DNA from 4 places in the Variovorax sp. OK605 genome. Region 1 is predicted to be linked to each of the others. Evidence: predicted binding sites of a transcription regulator. Region 1 holds the regulator's gene; each other region holds the start of a gene.
The links. The regulator sigma-54, encoded in region 1, starts transcription at its own class of promoters, with help from an activator protein. The targets are predictions, from matches to a motif close to TGGCANGNAANCTGCTTT.
Positions count from the first base shown of each region.

Region 2: the regulator sigma-54 is predicted to act here: its motif matches at 1,890-1,907, upstream of BM013_RS38185 (transglutaminase family protein).
Region 3: the regulator sigma-54 is predicted to act here: its motif matches at 1,819-1,836, upstream of nirB (nitrite reductase large subunit NirB).
Region 4: the regulator sigma-54 is predicted to act here: its motif matches at 2,416-2,433, upstream of glnA (type I glutamate--ammonia ligase).

Region 1 is NZ_FOWL01000004.1:159,024-163,699, reverse strand. It holds gene lptA (lipopolysaccharide transport periplasmic protein LptA) at 1-498, shown strand, start outside; gene lptB (LPS export ABC transporter ATP-binding protein) at 495-1,289, shown strand; gene rpoN (RNA polymerase factor sigma-54) at 1,308-2,909, shown strand; gene BM013_RS12275 (phospholipase D family protein) at 2,920-4,521, shown strand; gene BM013_RS12270 (LysE family translocator) at 4,543-4,676, opposite strand, start outside.
Region 2 is NZ_FOWL01000027.1:45,388-50,063, reverse strand. It holds gene BM013_RS38185 (transglutaminase family protein) at 1-1,816, opposite strand, end outside; gene BM013_RS38180 (DNA internalization-related competence protein ComEC/Rec2) at 2,015-4,375, shown strand; gene BM013_RS38175 (IclR family transcriptional regulator) at 4,532-4,676, shown strand, end outside.
Region 3 is NZ_FOWL01000010.1:225,254-229,929, forward strand. It holds gene BM013_RS25915 (2-hydroxychromene-2-carboxylate isomerase) at 185-826, opposite strand; gene BM013_RS25920 (DUF1289 domain-containing protein) at 823-1,080, opposite strand; gene BM013_RS25925 (YbaK/EbsC family protein) at 1,077-1,565, opposite strand; gene nirB (nitrite reductase large subunit NirB) at 2,051-4,591, shown strand; gene nirD (nitrite reductase small subunit NirD) at 4,618-4,676, shown strand, end outside.
Region 4 is NZ_FOWL01000002.1:592,477-597,152, reverse strand. It holds gene glnL (nitrogen regulation protein NR(II)) at 1-288, opposite strand, end outside; gene BM013_RS07170 (hypothetical protein) at 290-796, opposite strand; gene glnA (type I glutamate--ammonia ligase) at 955-2,370, opposite strand; gene BM013_RS07160 (competence/damage-inducible protein A) at 2,517-3,317, opposite strand; gene BM013_RS07155 (EI24 domain-containing protein) at 3,314-4,210, opposite strand; gene BM013_RS07150 (sterol desaturase family protein) at 4,261-4,676, opposite strand, start outside.

The DNA.
Region 1 (4,676 bases):
ATCCGCGGCGCACGCCTGGACGTGCGCCAGGACGCCGAGGGCTACCAGTACGGCGTGGTCACCGCGGCACCCGGCAAGCGCGCTTACTACAAGCAGAAGCGCAACGCGCCCGACGAGTGGATCGAGGGCGAGTCGGAAGTCATCGAGTACGACAGCCGCGCCGACAACGTCAAGTTCATCCGCAACGCCGTGATGCGCCGCCTGCTCGGCGCCACGCCGAACGACGAGAGCCAGGGCGCGCTGATCGTCTACGACCAGAGCAACGACACCTACACGGTCAACGGTTCCACCGTGCCGCCGAACACCGCCGTCAACGCGTCCACCCCGGGTGGCCGCGTGAAGACCATCCTGACCCCCAAGGCCGCGACCGCGCCCGGCGCTGCCGTTCCGGGCGCTCCGGCCGGTGCCAAGGCGCCGCCGCCGGCACCCACCCCGGCGCCCGGCAAGGGCCTGCGCCCGAGCACCACGCTCAGTGACGAGGGAGAAACCCGCAAGTGATCGAAACCGCTGGAACGCAGGACGCCAACGGCACGCCGGGCAGCCGCCTGGTCGCGCGCGGCCTGAAGAAGAGCTACGGCAGCCGCACGGTCGTGAAGGACGTCTCTCTCGACGTGCAGAAGGGCGAAGTCGTCGGGCTGCTCGGGCCGAACGGCGCGGGCAAGACCACTTCGTTCTACATGATCGTCGGGCTGGTGCGTGCCGACGCGGGCGACATCACCATCGACGGCGAGCCGATCGCCCACATGCCGATCCACCGCCGCGCCCGCATGGGCCTGAGCTACCTGCCGCAGGAAGCCTCGATCTTCCGCAAGCTCACGGTCGAGGAAAACGTGCGCGCCGTGCTCGAGCTGCAGCAGGAGCCCGACGCCAACGGCAAGATGGCGGCGCTGTCCAAGCAGCACATCGAAGAGCGCCTGTCCGAGCTGCTGGCCGACCTGCGCGTGGACCATCTGCGCGATTCGCCCGCGCTGGCGCTGTCGGGCGGCGAGCGCCGCCGCGTCGAGATCGCGCGCGCGCTGGCCACCCAGCCGCGCTTCATCCTGCTGGACGAGCCCTTTGCCGGTATCGACCCGATCGCGGTGATCGAGATCCAGCGGATCATCAGTTTCCTGAAGGAACGTGGCATCGGCGTGCTCATCACCGACCACAACGTGCGTGAGACGCTGGGCATCTGCGACCACGCGTTCATCATCAGCGACGGGCACGTGCTGGCACAAGGCACGCCTTCGGAGATCGTCGACAACGCCGAAGTACGCAGGGTGTACCTCGGCGAGCACTTCCGGATGTAAGGGAGGGTCGGGTTCTCCATGAAGCAAGGGCTGTCCCTTCGCGTCTCGCAGCATCTTGCGCTGACGCCCCAGCTCCAGCAGTCCATTCGGCTGCTGCAACTCTCCACGCTCGAACTGAGCCAGGAGGTGGAGCAGATGCTGGACGAGAACCCGTTCCTGGAGCGCACCGCGGAAGAGGCGGCGCGCGAGGAGTTCGGGCTCGACACGGCCGATGCGCCGGTGCCGCGCGATGACGCAGGCGACAGCGCCGATGGCGGCGAGGGCGACTTCACTCCATCCGCAAGCACCTCCAGCACGTCCACGGAAACCAGCACCAGCAGCACGGAGTCCGACGGCCCGGCCGCCGAAATCACCGAGCGCGAGCCCGACTGGGAAGGCGACGGCACCGTCGACATGGCGGCGCCCGACGACAGCGAGTGGGGCAGCGACGCGCCCGCGCGCCAGAACAACCTGGGCGACGACGAACGCGCCGACGCCACCGAGCTCGCGCGCAGCCAGGAGTCGCTGCAGTCGTTCCTGCACCGCCAGGCGCTGAGCCTGCGGCTGAACGAGAACGACAACGCCGCGCTGCGCTTCCTGATCGAATCGCTCAACGACGACGGCTACCTCGAAGACTCGCTGCCCGCGCTGGCCTCGGGCCTGGCCGGCGACGACAACGACCAGTTCGACGACCTCGTGCACCACTTCCAGGTGGCGCTGGGCCTGCTGCAGAGCCTGGAGCCCGCCGGCGTCGGCGCGCGCGACCTGGGCGAATGCCTGAGCATCCAGCTGCGCGCGCTGGCCAGCGAGGACGAGAGCGACGACCAAGCGCTGGTCCGCAAGACCGCCATCGCCATCTGCAAGCTGCCGATGGAGCTGCTCGCGCGGCGCGACTTCAAGCGGCTGGCCACGCTCACCCGCACCAACGAGGAGCTGGTGCGCTCGGCGCTGCAGATCATCGCGCGCCTGGAGCCCAAGCCAGGCCGGCGCTTCGTGGACGTCGAGCGCAACATCGTCATTCCCGACGTGATCGTCACCAAGACGGGCCGCGGCACCAACATCAAGTTCCGCGTCATGCTGAACCCCGAGGTCATGCCGCGCCTGCGCGTGCACGACATCTACGCCGGCGCGCTCAAAGCGCACAAGGGCGAGGGCAGCCAGGCGCTGTCGCAGCGGCTGCAGGAGGCGCGCTGGTTCATCAAGAACATCCAGCAGCGCTTCGACACCATCCTGCGCGTGAGCAACGCCATCGTCGAGCGGCAGAAGAGCTACTTCGTGCACGGCGAGCTCGCCATGCGCCCGCTGGTGCTGCGCGAGATCGCCGACGAGCTGGGCCTGCACGAGTCGACCATCTCGCGCGTGACCACCGCCAAGTACATGTCCACGCCGTACGGCACGGTCGAGCTCAAGTACTTCTTCGGCTCGGCGCTGGGCACCGAGACCGGCGGCAACGCGTCGAGCACCGCGGTGCGCGCGCTGATCAAGCAGTTCGTGAGCTCCGAGAGCATCAAGAAGCCGCTGTCGGACAGCCAGATCTCCGAGATGCTGAAGGAGCAGGGCATCGAGTGCGCGCGCCGCACCGTGGCCAAGTACCGCGAAGCGCTGCGCATCGCCCCCGCCAACCTGCGCAAGGCGCTGTAGAAAGCCGCCGATGAGCCGTCGCCCGATGTCGCGCTGGGGGCATTGGATGTCGGCTTTGCTTGCCGTGCTGTTTTTTTCCGGCTGCGCCACCTTGCCCGACGAGGCCCCGCGCCCGCCCACCAAGGCCATGGCCGCGTCGGCCGACACCGCGCTGGGCAAGATCGCGCTGGCTGCCCAGCCCGACCCCGACCTGAGCGGCTTTCGCCTGATGCCCGGCGGCGACTTCGCCTTCGACACCCGCATCCAGCTGGCCCGCCGCGCGCAGCGCACGCTCGACGTGCAGTACTACCAGATCGAGAACGACGAGACCGGCCGCTACCTGCTGCGCACCCTGCGCGACGCCGCGCTGCGCGGCGTGCGCGTGCGGCTGCTCATGGACGACCTCTACACCTCGGGCGAGGACGAGCTGCTGCGCGGCTTCGCCGCCACGCCCAACGTGGAGCTGCGCCTGTTCAACCCGTTCCCGGCCGGACGCGGCAGCATCCTGAAGCGCTTCACCGCGTCGCTGTTCGACTTCAGCCGCGTGAACCGGCGCATGCACAACAAGCTGTTCATCGCCGACGGCGCGATGGCGGTGGCGGGCGGACGCAACATCGGCAACCAGTACTTCCGGCGCACCGCGGGCGAGAACTTCCTCGACCTGGACACCTTCGTCACCGGCGCGCTGATGCCGCGGCTGGGCAGCCTGTTCGACCAGTACTGGAACAGCGTCTACGTGCGGCCGGTGGCGTCGGTCGTGGCCAGCGACCTGTCGCGCGAGGAGCTGCAGCGCCGCTTCGAGGCCGCCACCGCGCCCGGCACCACGCCACCCCCGCCGCCGCCCGCGCCCAACGACCTGCTGGGCTACAGCCCGATGGCCGACGACCTGGACAGCGGCAAGCTCAACCTGATCTGGACCCTGGCCGAGGCCTACGCCGATTCGCCCGACCGCGTGATCGGCAAGACCGCCTCGTACGGCGGCGTGCCGCTGCTGGACGTGGACAGCGTGCGCTACAACGTGGTCGAGCAGATGCGCCGTGCGCGCGCCGAGGTGACCATCGTCTCGCCGTACCTGATCCCGGGCGCCACGGGGCTGGAAGTGATGCGCGAGATCCGCCGGCGCGACGTGAAGATCAGCGTGGTCACCAATTCGCTGGCCGCCACCGACGAGCCGCTGGTGCACACCGCCTACCGGCGCTACCGCCCGGACATGCTCAAGCTGGGCGCCGACCTGTACGAGCTGAGCTCCACGCGCACCCGGCGCAGCGTGCGGCTGGGGCTGTTCGGCACCTCGGTGGGCCGGCTGCACGCCAAGTCGGCGGTGATCGACCGGCGCACGCTGTTCGTGGGGTCGATGAATTTCGATCCGCGCTCGGAGTCGGCCAATACCGAGATCGGCCTGATCATCCACAGCCCCGAAATGGCGCAGCAGATGCTCAAGCTGCTCGACGTGCTCAAGCAGCAGGGCGCCTACCGGCTGCGCTTTGCCGAGGGCAGCAACGAGTCGCGCATCGAATGGACCAGCGAGGAGGCCGGCAAGCTCACCGTGCTGACCGAGGAGCCCGACTCGGGCTTCTGGGACCGCACCATGCTCGAGATCCTGGCGCCGCTGACGCCGGAGAGCCTGCTCTAGGCTGCGCGGTCCGGGCCGGCGCTAGTTGCCGCGAACCGCCGACCACACCAGCCGGACGCCCAGCAGCCCCATCACGCCGCCGGCCACGCGGTCGATCCAGACCTTGTAGTGCAGGTAGGCCGAGCGCGGCGCCGCCGACGACAGGGCCAGCGCCA
Region 2 (4,676 bases), on a different contig from region 1:
GCGTGCCGAAGGCGTAGGGCACGTCGCCCAGGCCGCCGGCGCCCGCACCGTTCGCGCCGCCCGCGCCCGCACCCACGGCATAGCGCGCGCGGTAGTCCGCCGAGGTCGGCAGCGCGCCGCGCGGCGCGGTCGGGTCGCGTTCGATCAGGTAGGGGTAGTCGCCCTTGCTGGCCCACGGCTGGGAGTCGAGCGGCAGGCGGTAGCCCATGGGCGAGTCGCCCGGAATCAGGTACAGGCGGTCGTCGCGCAGGAACCAGGGGCCGGTCTTCCAGGCCGGGCCTTCGAGCGGCGGCGCGTCGCGGTTCGCATTGCCGGGCTCGATGGGCAGCATGTAGCCGATCACCGCGTCGAGCTTCTGCGTGAACACGCGGCGCAGGCGCACGCGTTCGAGTTCGTCGTCGAGCTTCGATTCGAAGGGGTCGACGTTCACCGGCAGGCGGCGTTCGCGCCAGAGGTAGTAGTAGATGTCCTCGTAGCCAGGCTGCATGTAGCGCTCGGTCAGGCCGAGCTTGTGCGCCAGCAGCGTGGTGAAGCGGCGCGCGTCCTCGCTCGTGTAGTGCGTGGGGAAGCGCTCGTCGGCAAACAGCGCGGGGTCGTGCCACAGCGTCTGGCCGTCGGCGCGCCAGAAGATCGACAGCGCCCAGCGCGGCAGCTGCTCGCCCGGGTACCACTTGCCCTGGCCGAAGTGCAGGAAGCCGCCGTTGCCGTATTCGGCGCGCAGCTTCTGGACCAGCTCGGTGGCGTAGCCGCGCTTGGTGGGGCCGAGCGCGTCGGTGTTCCATTCGGCCGCGTCGCGGTCGCTGGTGGCCACGTAGGTCGGTTCGCCGCCCATGGTGAGGCGCACGTCGCCGGCCTTCAGGCGCGCGTCGACCGCGTCGCCCAGGGCCAGCACTTCGGCCCATTGCTCTTCGGTGTAGGGCTTGGTGACGCGCGGCGATTCGTAGATGCGCGTGACCTTCATCTCGTGGCCGAACTCGACCTCGGCTTCGTCCATCACGCCTTCGATGGGCGCCGCGCTCGAGGGCGTGGGCGTGCAGGCGAGCGGAATGTGGCCTTCGCCGGCCATCAGGCCCGAGGTGGCATCCAGGCCGATCCAGCCGGCGCCCGGCAGGAACACCTCGCACCAGGCGTGCAGGTCGGTGAAGTCGACCGTGGTGCCGCTGGGGCCGTCGAGCGATTTCACGTCGGGCGTGAGCTGGATCAGGTAGCCCGAGACGAAGCGCGCGGCCAGCCCCATGTGGCGCAGCAGCTGCACCAGCAGCCAGCCCGAGTCGCGGCAGGAGCCGCTGCCGTTGGTGAGCGTTTCTTCCGGCGTCTGCACGCCGGGCTCCATGCGGATCAGGTAGTTGACGTCCTTCTGGACCTGCTGGTTGAGGCCGACCAGGAAGTCGATGGTGCGCTGCTCCTTGCGGTCGACCTTGTCGAGGTAAGCCTCCACCAGCGGCGTGACCGGGTCGGCCACGAGGTAGGGCGCGAGCTCTTCGGCCTGCGAGGCGGTGTACTTGAACGGAAAGTTCTCGGCCTGCGGCTCGAGGAAGAAGTCGAAGGGGTTGTAGACCGCCATCTCGACCACCAGGTCGACCGTGACCTTGAACTCGCGCGTCTTCTCGGGGAACACCAGCCGCGCCTGGTAGTTGGCGAACGGGTCCTGCATCCAGTTGACGAAGTGCTCGGCCGGCTCGACCCGCAGCGAGTACGAGATGACGTTGCTGCGGCAATGCGGCGCGGGCCGCAAGCGCACGACCTGTGGGCCCAGCTGCACCAGGCGGTCGTACTTGTAATGGGTGACGTGGTGGAGAGCGGCGTGAATGGACATGCGTTTTTGTGTGCAGTACTGCGAGATTGCATCGAAAAGATGTCTCTGATGAGACGCATACTAGCCCAGATGCCAAGCAATTAACGCGCCACTGAGCGTGACTTGGGGGAGGGTTTGCATCATGGGTCTCGAGGTCCTTTGTTGACGCCGTTGCGCGCGTCCGGCGGTGCCGTGGGGGGCGCGGGGGCCTTCGCTGCGATGGGTGGTTCGCTGTTGGGAGCGGCCTTGCAATTGCAGCAATCGGTGTTGTGGCCGGCCTGGACCTGTGCCTTGTTGTTGCTCGTGGCCGCCGTGGGGCTGGCATGGCCGCGACGACTGTCACGGCGGTGGATGGCCATGGCGTTCGTGTGCGGCGCCCTGGCCGGCGCGGGGCTCGCGGGGTGGCGCGCCACGGCCTATGTGCAGGGTGCGCTGCAGCCCGCGCTCGAAGGGCGCAGCGTGCAGGTCACCGGCGTGGTGGCCGAGATGCCGCAGCACAACGAATCCGGCGCGCGGTTCCGCCTGGATGTCGAATCGGCCCGATGGACCGACCCCGCGGAACAGGAAAACGGTACCGATGGCGCACCGCCGGTCGTGCCCGACCGCGTCGCGCTCGGCTGGTATGCCGAAGACCTGGTCACCATCGCGCACGCCGGCGAGCGCTGGCGCTTCACCGTGCGGCTCAAGGCGCCGCATGGCAACCGCAACCCGCATGGCTTCGACAGCGAACTGTGGATGTGGGAGCAGGGCCTGCATGCCAGCGGCTACGTGCGCACCGGCGCACGCGACGCGCCTCCCGCCTTGCTCGCCACGACATGGCTGCACCCCGTCGAGCGCGCGCGGGAAGCCGTGCGCGACGCCGTGTTCCAGCGCGTGCCCGACCGCAACCAGGCCGGCGTGATCGCCGCGCTGGTCACCGGCGACCAGGGTGCCATCGACCGCGCCGGCTGGGACGTGTTCCGCGCCACGGGTGTCGCCCACCTGATGTCGATATCCGGTCTGCACATCACGATGTTCGCCTGGCTCGCCACCCACGTCGTCGGGTGGCTCTGGCGGCGCAGCACGCGGCTCATGCTGCGCGTGCCCGCGCAACAGGCCGCGCTGGCCGGCGGCGTGCTGCTGGCCGCGCTCTACGCGCTCTTCAGCGGCTGGGGCGTGCCCTCGCAGCGCACGGTATGGATGCTCGCGGCGGTCGCCTTGCTGCGCCTCACCGGCCGGCGCTGGCCGTGGCCGCACGTGTGGCTGCTGACCGCGGCCGTGGTGGTGGCGGCCGACCCGTGGGCGCTGATGCAGGCCGGGTTCTGGCTCAGCTTCGTGGCGGTGGGCGTGCTGTTCGCCACCGATGCCTCCGTGCCGGGCGAGAAGAGGTCGGGCCTGTCCGGCGCATCGTGGCGCCTCTGGCAGTTCTTTCGCGAGCAATGGGTCATCACGCTTGCCATCACGCCGTTGAGCCTGCTGCTGTTCCAGCAGGTCTCGCTCGTGGGCCTGCTGGCCAATGCCGTCGCCATTCCGTGGGTCACGCTGGTCATCACGCCGCTGGCCATGCTCGGGGTGGCGGTGGCGCCGCTGTGGGACCTGGCCGCGCGCGCCGTGCAGTGGCTGACGGTGCTGCTGCAATGGCTGGCGGCCTGGCCGTACGCCACGCTGTCGATGGCCGCGCCGCCCTGGTGGATGGCGGCTTCCGGCGTGGCGGGTGGCGCGCTGCTCGCCATGCGGCTGCCGTGGTCGGTGCGCGGGCTCGGCGTGCCGCTGCTGTTGCCGGTGCTGCTGTGGCAGCCGCCGCGGCCCGCGGTGGGCGAGTTCGAACTGCTCGGGGCCGACATCGGGCAGGGCAATGCCGTGCTGGTGCGCACCGCTTCGCACAGCCTGCTGTACGACACCGGCCCGCGCTACAACCTCGAGAGCGACGCCGGCCACCGCGTGCTGGTGCCGCTGCTGCGTGCCCTCGGCGAGCGGCTCGACCTGCTGGTGCTGAGCCACCGCGACACCGACCACACCGGCGGTGCGCCCGCCGTGCTCGCGATGCAGCCGCAGGCCGCGCTGCTGAGCTCCATCGAGGCCACGCACCCGCTGCAGGCCGTGCGTCCGGCGCGGCGCTGCGAAGCGGGGCAGCGCTGGAGCTGGGACGGCGTGCACTTCGAGGTGCTCCACCCGTTCGATGCCGACTACCGCAACCTCACCAAGCCCAACGCGGTGTCGTGCGTGCTGCGCATCGGCAACGGCCGCGCGACGGCGCTGCTGGCCGGCGACATCGAGCGGCTGCAGGAGGCCGCGCTGGTCGCGCGCGTGCCCGGCGCGCTGCGCGCCGACCTGCTGCTGGTGCCTCACCACGGCAGCAAGACCTCGTCGGGCGACGCCTTCCTCGATGCGGTCGGCCCGCGCATTGCGCTGGTTCAGGCCGGCTATCGCAACCGCTTCGGTCATCCCACGGCCGAGGTGCTGGCGCGTTATGCGGCGCGCGGCGTGCGGGTGGCCGACAGCCCGCGCTGCGGCGCCGCGCACTGGCGCAGCACCGCACCCGGCGAACTGGGCTGCGAGCGCGAGCGCCACGCGCGCTACTGGCAGCACCGCGTGCCCTGAAGCACGCCGCGATGCCCGGCCCGGGGTTCCGGGTTTTCCCTTGAAAAGTTTCGCTGGCGGCAACTTTATTGCGTTTGCTTGACCCGGGCCTGCGCCAGTTCTCCAATGGCGCTGCAATCACGGTTCCGAAGATTGAAACAACGAAGAGACAAGCCGATGACCGCCCGACCTCGTTCCGTTGCCTCCGTGCTGACCCACAGCGCCACCGAGCCGACCTCGTCGGTCGAGCGGGCCTGCCGCATCCTGCGGGCGCTCTCCGACCCCGGCGTCACGCGCCTCACCGACATCGCCCTGGCCACCG
Region 3 (4,676 bases), on a different contig from region 1:
GTGAGGCATTCTTGGAGGCACGACTGACCCGAGCCTTGCGCGAAACTGAACCGACGCTTACGAATTAAGGTGAAACCCGCGCGGCGCGTTTCAGCTTGTAAGAAATCGGAGGCCTGCTCGGGTTTGTCCTCAGACCCTGCTGCCGTGCAGCAAAGTGCTCAGGCCTTGCTGTGCAGCCATGTGCTCAAGGCTTGTTGCGCAGCAACGAGGGGCGCTGGTCGGCGCCGGTCCATTGCGGACCGTCGAACCACGCGTCGCCCGACAGGTAGGCGCGCAGCATCGCGAGGCCGTCGAAGCCCCAGAACAGCCTGCCATCGACCACACAGGCCGGCGTGCCGAACACGCCCCGCTGCAGCGCCTCGTCGGTGTTGCGCTTGAGCAGCGCCTTGCTCTCGTCGCTGTTGGCGTCGCGCCGGGGCGCGAGCTGCGCGGTGAGCGCGGCGAGGCGCGTGGCGTCGCCCGCTTCCTCGCCGCCGCGCCACACGTGGCGGAACACGGTCTCGGCCACGAGGCGGCTGACGGTGCCGTCGTCGCCGGTCGACAGCGCGAGCCGCAGGTGCGCGAGCGGGTTGTAGGGGTGCGAGGCCGGCATCTCGATGGCAATGCCGTGCGTGTGGCCCAGCCACAGCACGTGGCGGTAGGTCCAGCTGCGCTTGGACGGAATCTCCGCCGGGCCGAGCTGGCCGTGCTGCTTGAGCAGCGCGCCCAGCAGCACCGGCTTGTAGGCCACGCTGTAGCTCAGGCCTTCGAGCGCCTCGGGCAGGTGCTCGAACGCGAGGTGCGCGTAGGGCGAGATGAAGTCCAGGTAGAAGTCGATGTGCTTCATGCGGGGGTGTCTCCAGGCACGCGCCAGATGCCGGCACGTGCGCGCAACTCTATCGCGCGCCACACGTGGCGCCGCGTCTCGTCTTCCATCTTGCTCCAGCCCGCGATCTCGGGAATGGTGCGCAGGCAGCCTTCGCAGAAGCCGCTCAGGCGGTCCATGCGGCACACCGAGGTGCAGGGCGAAGGCACGGCGTCGGCCGCGCCCTGCACGGCCACGGCGCGTTCGGCCAGTGTTTCAGCGGTGTCGAAATTCACACCACGTCCGCCACCGGCGCGCCGGTGAGCTTCTCGAGGTCTTGCGGGCGCAGCTGGAACACCGCATGCGGATGGCCCGCGGCGGCCCAGATCTCCTCGAAGCGGAACAGCTCGCGGTCGATCAGCACCACGGGCTTGGTGACGTGCCCCACGGGCGACACGCCGCCGATGGTGAAGCCGGTGCGCGACTTCACGAAGTCGGCGTCGGCGCGGCCGGTCTTGCCGACCAGCGCATCGACCTTCTTCTCGTCGACGCGCTTGTCACCCGAGGTGATGACCAGCACCGCCGCCTCGTCGCTCTTGCGGCGAAAGATGATGCTCTTGGCGATCTGCCCGACGGAGATGCCGAGCGCGTCGGCCGCCTGCTGCGCGGTGCGGCAGGCGTCGTCGAGCATGCGCGGCGAATGGGGATGGCCGGCGTCCTGGAGCACGCGCGAGACGCGCTGGACACCGTCGGGAAGGGAATGGAGTTCGGAGCCGCACATGGCTGGTTCAGCAGGTTGGCAGGTTGTAGGGGGAGATGGTGGGGGCGGTCGCCCCCGCGTTGCAGGCCCCCTGAGCATACGGAAAAGCCCCGCGCACCCGCGTTCGGCACCGATTGACGCCCCTTCGCCGGGCGCACCAATGCAGAGACGCGCGCCGGGCCAGGGCGCACGACGCCCGTGCGCGCGGTGCCGGCGGCGGTGCGATTTCGGTGCGCGACCGGGCGCGGACACGGCTTTCAGGCGGTTTTTGCGGCGGCACGGATATTGCTGGACACGAGCGTAGACCCGCTGACTTGATGGCGGGTCACAGTGCCTCCGCTAACGACGGCGGGGTTCGAGCGAGCCGATGGCCCCACGCCGCCGGTTCGTCCGCTCCAACCCAATTTCGCATCCGTTCCGTCGCGGGGGCTCCACTGCAGCTGTCCATCTACAGACAGCGTTCAGCGGGCCACGGCTTCCCGGACCGGTTGCGTGCAGGACCCCCAATGAAGATCGCAGTCATCGGCCACGGCATGGTCGGCCACAAGTTCCTCGAGCAACTCCACGAGCTCGGCGTCGCGAATGCACAGGTCACCGTGCTGTGCGAAGAGCCCCGCCCGGCGTACGACCGGGTGCATCTGTCCGAATTCTTCGCCGGCAAGACGGCCGAAGACCTGTCGCTGGTCGAGCCCGGTTTCTTCGAGCGCAGCGGCTTCACGCTGCGCCTGGCGGCCCGCGCCGCGGCCATCGAGCGGCGCAACAACACCGTCACCACCGCCGACGGCGAGGTGATCCCCTATGACAAGCTGGTGCTGGCCACCGGCTCCTTCCCGTTCGTGCCCGCCGTGCCGGGCCGCGACCGCCCCGGCTGCTTCGTCTACCGCACCATCGAGGACCTCGAGGCCATGAAGGCCTGCGGCGCCAGGTCGCGCAGCGGCGTGGTCGTGGGCGGCGGCCTGCTGGGCCTGGAATGCGCCAAGGCGCTGCGCGACATGGGCCTGGAAACCCACGTGGTGGAGTTCGCGCCGCGCCTGATGGCCGTGCAGGTCGACGAAGGCGGCGGCCGCGCGCTGCGCAACAGCATCGAGGACCTGGGCCTGCATGTGCACACCGGGCGCAACACCGTGGAGATCACCGACGGCGCCACCGCCCGCCACCGCATGGTGTTCGCCGACGGCACGCACCTGGAGACCGACATGATCGTGTTCTCCGCCGGCATCCGCCCGCGCGACGAACTGGCGCGCCAGAGCGTGCTGGCCGTCGGCCCGCGCGGCGGCGTGGCGGTGGACAGCCACTGCCGCACCAGCGACCGCGACATCTACGCGATCGGCGAATGCGCCTCGTGGAACGAGCAGACCTTCGGCCTCGTCGCGCCAGGCTACGACATGGCCCGCGTGGCCGCCAGGCACATCGCCGGGCAGGACGACGCCGCCTTCACCGGCGCCGACATGAGCACCAAGCTCAAGCTGATGGGCGTGGACGTGGCCAGCATCGGCGACGCGCACGGCAAGACGCCGAAGTCGCGCGCCTACCAGTACATCGACGAGCGCAAGCAGGTCTACAAGAAGATCGTCGTCAGCGAGGACGGCAAGCAGCTGCTGGGCGCGGTGCTGGTCGGCGACGCCGCCGAGTACGGCACGCTGCTGCAGCTGGCGCTCAACGGCATCGCGCTGCCGGCCGACCCCGAGTTCCTGATCCTGCCGTCCAGCGACGGCAAGGCCAGGCCGGGCCTGGGCGTGGACGCGCTGCCCGACACCGCGCAGATCTGCTCGTGTAACAACGTCACCAAGGGCCAGATCTGCGAAGCCGTGGGCCAGGGCGTGTGCACCAGCGCCGAGATGAAGGCCTGCACCAAGGCCGGCGCCACCTGCGGCGGCTGCGTGCAACTGGTCACGCAGGTGATGAAGATGGAAATGGCCAAGCGCGGCATGGCCGTCGACAACCACCTGTGCGAGCACTTCCCCTACTCGCGCCAGGAGCTGTACCACCTGGTGCGCGTGGGCGAGATCCGCAGCTTCGCCGCCCTGCTGGCCAAGCACGGCAAGGGCCTGGGCTGCGACATCTGCAAGCCCACCGCCGCGAGCATCTTCGCGTCGTGCTGGAACGAGTTCGTGCTCAAGAAAGACCTGGCCGGCCTGCAGGACAGCAACGACTACTTCCTGGGCAACATCCAGAAGGACGGCACCTACTCGGTGGTGCCGCGCATGCCGGGCGGCGAGGTCACGCCCGACGGGCTGATCGCCGTGGGCCAGGTGGCCAAGAAGTACGGCCTGTACACCAAGATCACCGGCGGCGCGCGCGTGGACATGTTCGGCGCGCGCGTGGAGCAGTTGCCCGCCATCTGGGAAGAGCTGATCGCGGCCGGCTTCGAGTCGGGCCATGCCTACGGCAAGTCGCTGCGCACGGTGAAGAGCTGCGTCGGCTCGACCTGGTGCCGCTACGGCGTGGACGACAGCGTGGGCCTGGCCGTGGCGCTGGAGAACCGCTACAAGGGCCTGCGCGCGCCGCACAAGATCAAGTTCGGCGTGTCGGGCTGCACCCGCGAATGCGCCGAGGCACAGGGCAAGGACGTGGGCATCATCGCCACCGACAAGGGCTGGAACCTGTACGTGTGCGGCAACGGCGGCATGAAGCCGCGCCACGCCGAGCTGCTCGCGAGCGACCTCACCAAGGCCGAGCTCATCCGCCTGATCGACCGCTTCCTGATGTTCTACGTGCGCACGGCCGATCGCCTGCAGCGCACCAGCACCTGGCGCGAGAACCTCGAAGGCGGCCTCGACTACCTCAAGGGCGTGCTGCTGCAGGACACGCTGGGCCTGGGCGGCGAGCTCGAGACCCAGATGCAGCGCGTGGTCGACACCTACCAGTGCGAATGGAAGACCGCGGTGAACGACCCCGTCACGCGCCAGCGCTTCCGCTCCTTCGTCAACAGCGAGAAGCCCGACGAGCACATCGTGTTCGTGCAGGAGCGCGGCCAGATCCGCCCGGCGCGCACCGAAGAGCGCACCGAGGAGCGCGCCAAAGCCGCCGATGTGTCGATGGCCTGAACTGAACGAACACCCAAGGAAACCCCATGACCTCGATGACCTCCATCGCCTCGCAAGACATCCGGTGGACCCCGGTGTGCGCCGC
Region 4 (4,676 bases), on a different contig from region 1:
CGGCATCAGCTCGTGGTTCACGCGGCGCAAAAAGGCCTCGTAGCGCAGCGTTGCAAAGTCGTTGCTGCTGGCGCCATCGAGGGCCGTGCGCAGCACCTGCGGCTCATGGAAACATGCGCCGAACTGGGAACCCTCGAGCGTGCGCCGCGAGGTGCCCAGTGCGTCTTCGAGACCTGCATTGGCAAACAGCACGGAGCCGTCGCTGTTGACCACCGCGATCAGCGTGGACAGCAGGTCGAAGGACTGGAAGCGCAGGTTGGCGCCGTTCGCCTTCTTCCCGAACACCATGTTATTGGGGCTGCTTGACGGGCAGGCGGCCGATTTCGCGGCGGATGCCGGCGATGTCGCTCTCGTTGCGCGCCAGCTCGGCCTTCATTTCGGCAACACGGTCCAGGTACTTCTGGTAGTTCTTGCCTTCGCTGCCCTGCTTCTCGGGCTCGCCGTTGTTGTATTCCTTCTGCAGCTCGGCCTGGCGCGACTCGGCCTTCTTGAGCTCGGACTCGAGCACCGAGCGCGCCTCGCCGTCGCGGGCACGCTGGTCGACGCCTTCGACGCGCGGGCTGCCGGCCGGCGCACGCGCCGCGGAAGAGCCCGACGACGATGCGGAGCCGCCGCCCGAAGGCTTGGTGCCTTGCACGACCGTCACGTTGCCGCCTTCGAGCAGCTTGCAGCCCTTTTGCTGGGCCACGGAGGCGTTGTTGGTGTATTCGTTGCCGCAGCGCCAGACGCGTTCTTGCGCGAGCGCCGGCAGCGCGATCAGGGATGCGGCCAGGAAAATGAGAGAAGCAGTCTTCATGTGTATCGGGTGGATGGCGCGACAAAGGCGCATTTTCGTGCAATTCGACGCCACTGGTGACAAGATGTTCCGCCCCCATGAAAAAGGACGGCCGAGGCCGTCCTTTCGACTTACATCCCCTCGGAAGGCCGAGGGGAATGGCTGCGTCGCCGTGGCGATTACAGCGAGTAGTACATGTCGAACTCGACGGGGTGCGTCGCCATGCGGAAGCGCGTGACTTCCTGCATCTTCAGTTCGATGTACGCGTCGATGTAGGCATCGGTGAACACGCCGCCCTTGGTCAGGAACGCACGGTCCTTGTCCAGGTATTCCAGGGCCTGGTCGAGGCTGTGGCACACGGTCGGGATCAGCGCGTCTTCTTCCGGCGGCAGGTGGTACAGGTCCTTGCTGGCGGCTTCGCCCGGATGGATCTTGTTTTCCACGCCGTCGAGGCCGGCCATCAGCAGCGCGGCGAAGCCCAGGTACGGGTTCATCAGCGGATCGGGGAAGCGCGCTTCGACGCGGCGGCCCTTGGGGTTGGCCACGAACGGAATGCGGATCGAGGCCGAGCGGTTCTTGGCCGAGTAGGCCAGCTTCACCGGGGCTTCGAAGCCGGGGACCAGGCGCTTGTAGCTGTTGGTGCCGGGGTTCGTGATGGCGTTCAGGGCACGTGCGTGCTTGATGATGCCGCCGATGTAGTGCAGAGCGAAGTCGCTCAGGCCGGCGTAGCCGTCGCCTGCGAACAGGTTCTTGCCGTCCTTCCAGACCGACTGGTGCACGTGCATGCCGGAGCCGTTGTCGCCGACGATGGGCTTGGGCATGAAGGTGGCGGTCTTGCCGTAGGCGTGGGCCACGTTGTGGATCACGTACTTCTGCAACTGGACCCAGTCGGCGCGCTGGACCAGCGTGCTGAACTTGGTGCCGAGTTCCATCTGGCCGGCGTTGGCCACTTCATGGTGATGCACTTCGACCGGGATGCCGAGCGATTCGAGCACCAGGCACATTTCCGAACGCATGTCCTGGAAGCTGTCGACCGGAGGAACCGGGAAGTAGCCGCCCTTGACCGCCGGACGATGGCCGGTGTTGCCGTGTTCGTATTCCTTGTCGGTGTTCCACGAGGCTTCTTCGGAGTCGATCTTCACGAAGCAGCCCGACATGTCGTTCTTCCAGCGAACGCCGTCGAACACGAAGAATTCGGGTTCCGGACCGAAGAAAGCGGTGTCGCCCAGGCCCGAAGCCTTCATGTAGGCTTCCGCGCGCTTGGCGAGCGAACGCGGGTCGCGCTCGTAGGCCTTGCCGTCGGCGGGGTCGATGACGTCGCAGGTCAGGATCATCGTCGTCTCTTCGAAGAACGGATCGATGTTCGCGGTATTCGGGTCGGGCATGAGCTGCATGTCCGAAGCTTCGATCCCCTTCCAGCCGGCGATGGACGAGCCGTCGAATGCGTGGCCCGAGGTGAATTTGTCTTCATCGAAATGAGACACGGGCACGGTCACGTGCTGCTCTTTGCCGCGGGTGTCGGTGAAGCGGAAGTCGACGAACTTGACCTCGTTTTCCTTGACGAGCTTGAGTACATCGGCGACGGTCTTTGCCATCAGTTTCTCCTGAGTTGGATGGTGGTTAGGAATACGGGGACGAGGGATGCAGTTTCTGTGCCATTGTCACCTCAGGCGATGAGGCTTTGGTGAACACTGCAAACCCCAAATAAAGGCAGTAATTCCCTATTTTGGTGCGATTGAAATTAACGCACCAATTCAGGGCCAAGCTTCGCATCGAAACCGTGCAGGCCTTCGATCAGCTGCGCATAGGCCGCATCGAGCCGGCCGGGGTCGCCCTTCACGCCCAGCTCGATATGACGGCCATATTCGGGGTGATCGACGCTCGGCAGGCTGAACACCTTGATGCCGGCGTGCTGGTCTTCGATGGCCTGCATCAGCGGGGTCAGGGTGGCCTCCATGGCACCGAAAACGATCACGGACTTCTCGGCGACCGCGTTTCGGGTGAAAAGATCGGCGTAGCGGCCGTCGAGCACGGACTCGACCATCGGCCAGGCCATGACCGGGAAACCCGGCACGAAATGCACGTCGCCGACGCTGAAGCCGGGGATCTTGTTGTACGGGTTGTGGATGAGCGCGGCGCCCTGCGGAAACACGCCCATGTTGAGCCGGTGCACGTTGTCCGACCGGTCGGGCTCGTAGGGCACGCCCTGCTCGCGCGCCGTGTCCTGCATGCGCTCGCGGATCAGCAGCTCGGCCTCGGGGTGCAGCGCGAGTGGCACGCCCAGCGCCTTGGCCGCGCACTGGCGGGTATGGTCGTCGGGCGTGGCGCCGATGCCGCCGGTCGAGAAGACGATGTCGCCCGAGGCGAAGGCGCGGGCGAGCGCGGCGGTGATGCGCGCCGGCTCGTCGCCGACGTACTCGGCCCAGCTCAGCTGCAGGCCGCGCGCGGCGAGCAGCTCGATGACCTTGGCCATGTGCTTGTCGGCCCGCTTGCCGGAAAGAATCTCGTCGCCGACGACGATGAGACCGAATGCGCGTGTCATGGTGAACCCCATTGAGAAAGAGCGGCCCGGTTGGCTTGCGCGGTCTGCGCGGCCTCCAGGGCCGGCATGCCGGTCGCGCCCGACGCCGCGGCCGCCGCGCGCTGCGCGCGCAGTTGCGCGAGCGCGTCGAGGCAGTAGTGGGCGAACCAGAGCGCCGAGAAGGCGAAGACCAGTGTGTAGATCCAGATGGCGATCGGCACCAGCACGAAGAAGGCGGCGGCAAACAGCAACCCCGACGCCCAGACGATGCTCGGCGCGGCGCCCAGGTAGCCGCACAGCACGCCGACGCACAAGAGCGGCACGCGGTGCGCGCGAATCAGCGCGGCGCGCTCCTCGGGGTTGGCGTGCTCGGCCAGCGCGTCGAAGCTCATCACGCGGTAGGTGAGCCAGCCCCAGATCAGCGGCGGAAGAATGAGCACCAGCGGCGGAATGAGCCACAGCGGCATCGACACCACCAGCGCAACCAGTGCCAGCACGGTGACGCCGAGCGAGCGCATCACACTGCCGAAGAAAGAGGCGCCCTTCTTCTGCTCGAGCGAGGGAAAGCGCCGTTCGGCCACCAGCTTGGTGAGCGCCGGCGCCATGAAGCCGGCCACGATGAGCAGGCAGATCACCACGATCAGCGGCGTGGCCGCCAGCACCACGACCATCGGCGCGAGCACGCCGGTGATATCGCCGGAGAACAGCCGGCCGATCCAGGCCCAGAAGCTCGAGAGCAGCGGCCAGGCGTCGAGTGCGCCGTGCGTCCAGGCCACCGCGCCATCCCAGAAGAAGTACCCGAGCCCGGCGGCCAGCACCACCATCAGGCCCAACGGCAGGAGCGACAGCACGATCACGCGCGGCAGCATGCAATACGCGACCGCGCGCCAGAAGGAGTCGAGGAGCAGGCGCATGAGGCAGCGAGGATAACGCCTCGGGCGAGGCTGTCAGGGGCCGGAGCCCCTCAGCCGCGACCGACCATTCGCTTCAGGCCGAGCCACTGCTGCGCCCAGAAGCCGCGCCCGTACTCGCGCACGCGGCCGTCGCCGCCGGGTTCGACCTGGTCGCGGATGCCCGTGGGGTCGTAGCGGTTCTCGAAGTTGGCGGTGCCGAACATCATGTCCCACCACGGCAGCAGCACGCCGAAGTTGTGGCCGCCGAGCGTGCTCTTGCCGTTCGACTCGTGGCCCAGGCCGATGCTGTGGTGCAGCCGATGGAAGCGCGGGCTGATCCACAGCCGCTCGCCAAGGGCACCGAAGCTCAGCCGCAGGTTGGCGTGTTGCAGGCTCTCGCTGAGCTGCGTGAACGCGACGAAGGCGATGAACTGCCCCGGCGCCACGCCGATGAGCTGCGCCACGACCACGATCAGCGTGTCGTGCA